DNA from 3 places in the Chryseobacterium indoltheticum genome. Region 2 is predicted to be linked to each of the others. Evidence: riboswitches for the same ligand, from Rfam matches in the RefSeq annotation. Region 2 holds a riboswitch; each other region holds the start of a gene.

Region 1 (2,274 bases), 640 kb from region 2:
TGGATATGGATAAAATATCCTGAAAAAGAAGAGCTCCCAAAGCCTTTCGTACGATACGACAGTCTTAATAAAGAAGGAATGGTGAACAAAAGCCGTATTGCATTTATCGATCAGCTTCCGAAGTTCACTCCGGTATTATCTAAAAACGGTAGATCGATCACTTTTACAGACAACAATAATCAGAAAATACCAACCGCTCAGCGAACGAAAGTGGTGATTGACATTTATCCTTCAAGCGCAAAATTCAAAAAACAGGAAAAGGATGCGGAAGGAAATATCGTTAAAATCGACAAACAAAAAACCTGGGGACTCGGAAAAGAGCTTCCTGAAGATTTAAAGGAAATAAAATCAGTTCGTGTACAGCAGCCCGGAAGAGGCTCTGTTTTCGTAAGAGAAGCGATTAAAAATATGTTTAATCCAACGATGGATTTTGACAATATGGGTGTAACTTCAATCGATGATGATCATATTTTTCTTTATATGATTAATGGTTCGGGAGAGCACAGATACACGACTTTCTGGACCATTAAGGAAGGAAAAGCGATCAGCCAGATTATTTATAGCAACCCTGAATAATTTTTACAAATATTCTTTTTATTATTCTTATTTTTGCAACCGAAAAGTCATTAGCTTTTGGCGTACCGCTTTATGCTACTATTTTTCGAGAAACTGGTTCTGTTTAACCGCAGATTAAAAGGGAATCGTGTGAAAATCACGAACTGTCGCGCAACTGTAAGTAACCGAAGTCTTTATAAAAAGCCACTGTGCAAAGCATGGGAAGGAATAAAGATGTTACAAGTCAGGAGACCTGCCTATTTCTTTAGACAAAAACTTTCGCGATTTGAAGTTTATTGATCTTATGGCTTTTTCAGGAATTTCATGTTCCTGAATAATTCTGTTGGTTTCAATATTATTTCATTTTCGCTTTAATTTATAATGAAATATGACTACAGAAGAAAGAATTCAATCATCGGAAACCCGAATTTTTAAAGCCGTTTTCCCTAATACTACCAATCATTACGATACCCTTTTTGGAGGAACAGCCATGCAATTGATGGATGAAGTTGCCTTTATTACCGCAACAAGATTTGCCAGAAAACGAGTGGTAACCGTAAGCAGCGATAAAATTGATTTTAAAAAACCAATTCCTGCAGGTACGATTGTGGAATTAATCGGAAAAGTTTCGCATGTTGGAAAAACCAGTATGAAAGTGAATGTTGAGATCTACACCGAGCAAATGTATTCTTACGAAAGAGAAAAGGCAATTGTAGGAGATTTTACTTTTGTAGCGATTGACGAATTTAAGAAACCAATTCAAATACTATAAATAGAGGTTTCGGCAACCTTCGGTTGCCGAAATCAATTGAAATTCAATGTTTTTTTTCAGAGTTTCGGCGGGCCAAAAGCCCGCCGAAACTCTGAAAAATTGTAAAAACAACCAATTTATTCCTCTAAAATTTCCAAACGGATGTCTATAGGAATGGTCGTGATAATCAATATATGATTTTCTTCATCTCTTACTTCAACATCAGCATTAGAAAAGCTTCCGTCAGAATTTTTTTTCTTAACTATAATATCTTTAGCACTGAGAAATTTCTTAGGAACGATAAGCGTATAATTGTTTTCACTTTGATGGTATTGTAATTCTTCTCTGCTGTAATCTTTTGTTTGCATGACATTTTTTGTAAATTAAAAACAATCTGCAGACCAAAATTCAAAAGTTCTTTTAATTTTAATAATATGTTTTGTTACTTTATTACTTTTTCAGATTCTAGATTAAGATTCATTAGGTAATGAAAAGCCTCCCCCATTTCATCAGAAGCTCTGCTGATTGCATTTTCAAGCATTTTTCTGATTTGCAACTCTGTTACTTTAGCTTCCGTCCAGCTTTTCCCTGAAGTATGAGAATTTAGAATGAAAGGCATAATTCTGTCGATTGCGCATGCAAAAATAGCATCGGGAGTTTGCTCTTCTTCAAATTCAAGCCATAGGTTGAAGAATTCTGAGCGAATTGGTTCATCTAAGATTCCAAAAATATTCTGAGCGGATTGTTTTTCTCTTTCAAATTTGCCAACCATTGCCGCTTCATCAAAAAGAAAAGTATCGCCTGCTTCAATTTCAACCAAATCATGAATGGAAAGCATTCTGATGACTCTCAACAAATCGATATCGGCTCTGTTTTTGGCGTACGGAAAAAGAATTTGAGCCAGAATAATAATCTGCCACGAATGTTCTGCTGTGTTTTCTCTTCTGGAATCATCTGCATTATAATTT
Region 2 (2,274 bases):
ATTTTCAATTGTAGAAAGGGATGCGCTATTATAAGCAATGATTTGATTAGGTAGAGAAGTTACTGTAAAAGTATTCAGTAAAGTACCTTGTAAATCGTAAGTGTAAATTTTTCCCGGCGCAACATATCCTGAAGGATCGGCTGCATAAATTTTATTATTAATAACATTAAATCCGTACGCAGTACCATAGCTGTTTACGGTAATGGGCGTAACTGCAATAGGCGTGGTATTAATCGACGGTGCATCAATAGGCGTTTTGTAGATGGAAGCTTCATTCATGTAATAAATGTTCGTTCCGTCAGTATCCATATAAGCTGGCTTTACACCTACAGGAAATGTAGTGCTAGAAACCGTAGTTTGATTCGTTGTATTATAAACAGTAAGTGTCCCAAAAGAAGTTTGTGCATAAGGATCTCCCGAACTCATAATATACAAAAGATTGTCTTTTTCAAAAATACTGTTTGGTGAGTCACCTACATTTACCTGTGATTCGACAGTATTGGTTGTCGTGTTGATTACATCCATAAAATGATTGAGACCGTAACCTCCTTTCAGCAAAACATATAGTTTGTTGTTTTTACTAAAAATCTTTTCAGGGCCATTTCCTACAGGAATATTAGCTTGATGAGCGTAAGTGTTTAAATCATAAACCGATACGTAGTTTGTGGGACCATTGTTCCCCCAATTGGTTACATAAAATTTGTTTCCGCTGAATGCGATGTATCTTGGATTATCAAGATTGGTAGAAATAGTTGTAATCAAAGTAAAATCAGATTTATTAATGACTTTGATTTGATTGGAAATGTTCAAAACCACAAAAATCTTATCACCAAAAATTTTAATGTCCTGAGCGGTATCACCCAATGTAGCATTATTGTTTTTAAGTTTAAAATAATTGTTCGTAACAACAGATTGATTGTTGATCAGCGAAATTTCAGCATTATTGCTTCCGGCGCCGCCTTCGTTGAGCACTAAAACTCCTTCAGTTTGAGCATTTGCAAATGAAAATACAAATGCAAGAATAAGAAAATAGATTTTCTTCATGATATAATTAAATTTAAAGTTTTGTTCCCGAAACTTCACTGCAGGAAAAAACAGTCATGAAAAAATATCCGAAGATGTGATCTCATAAACTTTTATTCCCGAAAGTTGAAATTAATCTAAGGCAGGTCTCCTGGCTTGCATCTTATTATAACCTTCCCATTTTATTAACACAAAACAGTGGTTTTTCTTTATAATAAGTTGAATAGCTTACAGTTGCGGGTACAGCTCAAGAATTATTTTACTTCACTTGATTCCCTATTAATGAACGCATGGGTTCAACCTTAAACTTTTGCAAAGATATTATTTAAATTTTGAATAATATTTTAGTAATAATTTAATGATTTTAAAATTATTGTAAATAGTAATGTGATTTTTGATATTTATTTTATTAAATTAATGAAAAAAGACATACCTAATGATATGTCTTTACTTTTTTGATAAGAATTATTTCTTAATTAAAACCTTCAATAATTTTTGAGAAATCTTCAAGTTTCAATGCAGCTCCGCCGATAAGACCGCCGTCGATATCAGGTTGAGAGAAAATTTCTTTAGCATTATCAGGTTTTACAGAACCACCGTAAAGGATAGAAACTTCGTCAGCAACTTCCTTTCCGTATTTTTCTGCAATAATTCCTCTGATGTGAGCATGAATTTCCTGAGCCTGCTGCGGAGTTGCCGTTTCCCCAGTTCCGATTGCCCAAACCGGTTCGTAAGCAATAACCACTTTTTTGATTTCTTCCGCAGAAAGAGTGAAAAGCGCTGTTTCAGTTTGTGTTTTTACAACGTCAAGATGCTGTCCTGCTTTTCTTTGCTCTAAAGTTTCACCATTACAGTAAACAGGAATCAAACCTTTATCTAAAGCTAATTTTACTTTTTTATTGCAGCTTTCGTCGTTCTCACCGTGATATTGTCTTCTTTCAGAATGCCCGATCAAAGAACCTGTCGCATCAATAGACTCCAACATATCTGCAGAAAGCTCGCCTGTATAAGCTCCGCTTTCGTATTCGCTCATATCCTGTGAGAAAACTCCGATTTCGTCCTTTTCAAAGATATCTTTTGCCATCATTAAATATAAAGATGGTGGCGCGATCCAAACTTCACAGTTGGTTGTATTATTAGTTTTATAACTAAGTAATTGAATCATTAATTGTTGAGCATCAATTACATTTTTGTTCATTTTCCAGTTTCCTGCAACTATTTTTCTTCTCATAGATTTATTTTTAGAAGTTG
Region 3 (2,274 bases), 1.3 Mb from region 2:
TGTTTCCCAGCCTTCCTGCAAAGAGATTTGTTTATTTTCCCACGTAGAACCTTTTCTTCCGGCATGTGCAATCTGAATTCCTATTTTGCTGTCTGAATTCTTATGTACAAATTCTACAATTTTCTGGAGTTCAGCAGCCTGTTCGTCATTCCAGATTCCCATGCAGTGATTGGTAATTCTGCCTTTGGATTCTACGCCACTCGCTTCCACCACAAGAAGTCCCGTTCCACCTTGAGCACGGCTTCCGTAATGTACAAAATGAAAGTCGTTGGCAACACCGTTTTCGCAAGAGTACATACACATCGGAGACATTACCCAACGGTTTTTAAGCTCTACATTTCTAAATTTTATTGGAGAATATAACATCGAATTTAATTTTTCTAAAAGTTAAAATTACAAATTTAGTATCGTAACAAAGATGTTGCCAGCTTCCTTAAAAAGGGTTACATTTACCGCCCTTTTTAAGGAAATAAAATGAAAAAAGATATAAAGATCGGTTTCGAGCATTTTACAAGCAAAAATGAACTGACAGAAATAGAAAAAAGCCTTTTTGAAAAAGCAATTCAGGCCAGAGAAAATGCGTATGCTCCCTATTCCAACTTTTTTGTAGGATGCGCAGTTTTATTGGAAAATGGTGAAATTTATACTGGAAACAACCAGGAAAACGCTGCTTTTCCTTCCGGGCTTTGTGCAGAAAGAACGGCTCTCTTTTGGATCGGAGCTAACTTTCCGGATCAAAAGATTAAAAAAATATTTATCGTGGGCGGACCAAAAGAATTTTCAGAGAAAAACCCACCAATTCCTCCATGTGGAGCTTGCCGACAAAGTATTATAGAATACGAGACAAAGCAAAACGAAAATATTGAGCTTTATTTTTCCAATTTAAATGATGAGGTGATCAAAGTAACCTCTATAAAAGATTTGCTTCCTTTTTATTTTGACGGAACATTTTTGTAAGGTTTGTCACACAAATTAATACCGCAGATTTGTGTTTAATAAAATTTAATCTTTCTTTTCAAAAAAACTATATTTGCAAAAATTTTGGTTTCCAAGAGATTGGAACTAAGAGGGAATTGGGTGAAAATCCCAAGCTGTCCCCGCAACTGTAAATCGCACTATGATTTTCTACAAAAAAACCACTGCCAAAACGGGAAGGTGTAGCAAAGCGAAAGTCAGGAGACCTGCCGAAATTTAACATTAATAATAGAATTGCTTTCGGAGGAAAGGCAGCGTATGACATGATTTTAAAAAGAGCATTAACCCTACTTTCTGTGTCTTCTTGCCTGACGATTTATTATAGTCAGGAAAAAGATATTGACACCGTATTTGTATTCGACAATCAGATGAAAAAAGTAAAACTTTTTCATTCTTTAACTACTTTATCTGCTGCAGATATTCAAAAAAACTCTTCGAATCTTTCTGAGGTTTTACGATTTCAGTCGCCTGTTTATATTAAAGAAAATGGTCGTGGAGCAGTTTCTTCACCTTCATTTCGAGGAACAACGGCTCAACAAACAGCTTTTGTATGGAACGGAATCAACATCAATTCTCAGTTTTTGGGACAAGGTGATATCAACAATATTGCCCTTTTCGGATACGATCAAATGGAAATAAAATCAGGTGGCGGAAGTGTAATTTACGGAAGCGGTGCCATTGGCGGAAGTATTCATCTGAATAACGATCTGAGTTTCAATAAAGGTTTTAATGGATTGTTTAATTCTGAAATTGCATCTTTCGGAACTTATAATAATTTTGCAAAGGCTGCTTTCAGCAATGATAAATTCAGTTTTAAAGTTTCAGGAAATTATCTGATCAGCCAAAATGATTATAAAGTTCCTGAGGAAAATTACATCAACAGAAATGGGAAATTCTACAACTCAACTTTAAATATCGGTACTTCTTATAAAATTGCAAGCAACCAAACTATTTCCTGGCAAAGTCATTTTTATGATGCAACCCAAAACTATCCTATTTTTACAGAAAACGGAAACAAGAGTAAATATGAATCGCAAACGGTAAGAAGTTTACTTTCCTGGGATATCAATAATTCTAAAATTTCAAACAGCTTAAAGGCAGCTTATACGGAAGATAATTTTCAATATTTCGGAAATTATAATGACTCTTACACAAGTGGCGGAATTAATAAAAATTATATTCTTAAAAACGACTTCAACTATTTTATTGATCCCAAATGGAATATCAATTTAATTGGAGAATTTCAGCAAAACCAGGGAGAAGGTTTGGGAACTTCAGGAATTACCGGCAAAGTAAAAA

What was found. A riboswitch is a leader RNA that binds a small molecule or an ion and turns the genes downstream of it on or off. The one in region 2 is predicted to bind cobalamin.
Region 1: another riboswitch for cobalamin. It lies ahead of EG358_RS06320 (acyl-CoA thioesterase); the one in region 2 lies ahead of EG358_RS09395 (YncE family protein).
Region 3: another riboswitch for cobalamin. It lies ahead of EG358_RS15415 (TonB-dependent receptor plug domain-containing protein); the one in region 2 lies ahead of EG358_RS09395 (YncE family protein).

The regions. Positions count from the first base shown of each region.
Region 1 covers NZ_CP033929.1:1,357,618-1,359,891, reverse strand. The annotation lists gene EG358_RS06325 (hypothetical protein) at 1-576, shown strand, start outside; cobalamin riboswitch at 654-830, shown strand; gene EG358_RS06320 (acyl-CoA thioesterase) at 944-1,327, shown strand; gene EG358_RS06315 (hypothetical protein) at 1,444-1,674, opposite strand; gene EG358_RS06310 (HD domain-containing protein) at 1,749-2,274, opposite strand, start outside.
Region 2 covers NZ_CP033929.1:2,000,360-2,002,633, forward strand. The annotation lists gene EG358_RS09395 (YncE family protein) at 1-1,044, opposite strand, end outside; cobalamin riboswitch at 1,148-1,343, opposite strand; gene tpiA (triose-phosphate isomerase) at 1,496-2,254, opposite strand.
Region 3 covers NZ_CP033929.1:3,331,625-3,333,898, forward strand. The annotation lists gene namA (NADPH dehydrogenase NamA) at 1-366, opposite strand, end outside; gene cdd (cytidine deaminase) at 475-957, shown strand; cobalamin riboswitch at 1,026-1,203, shown strand; gene EG358_RS15415 (TonB-dependent receptor plug domain-containing protein) at 1,239-2,274, shown strand, end outside.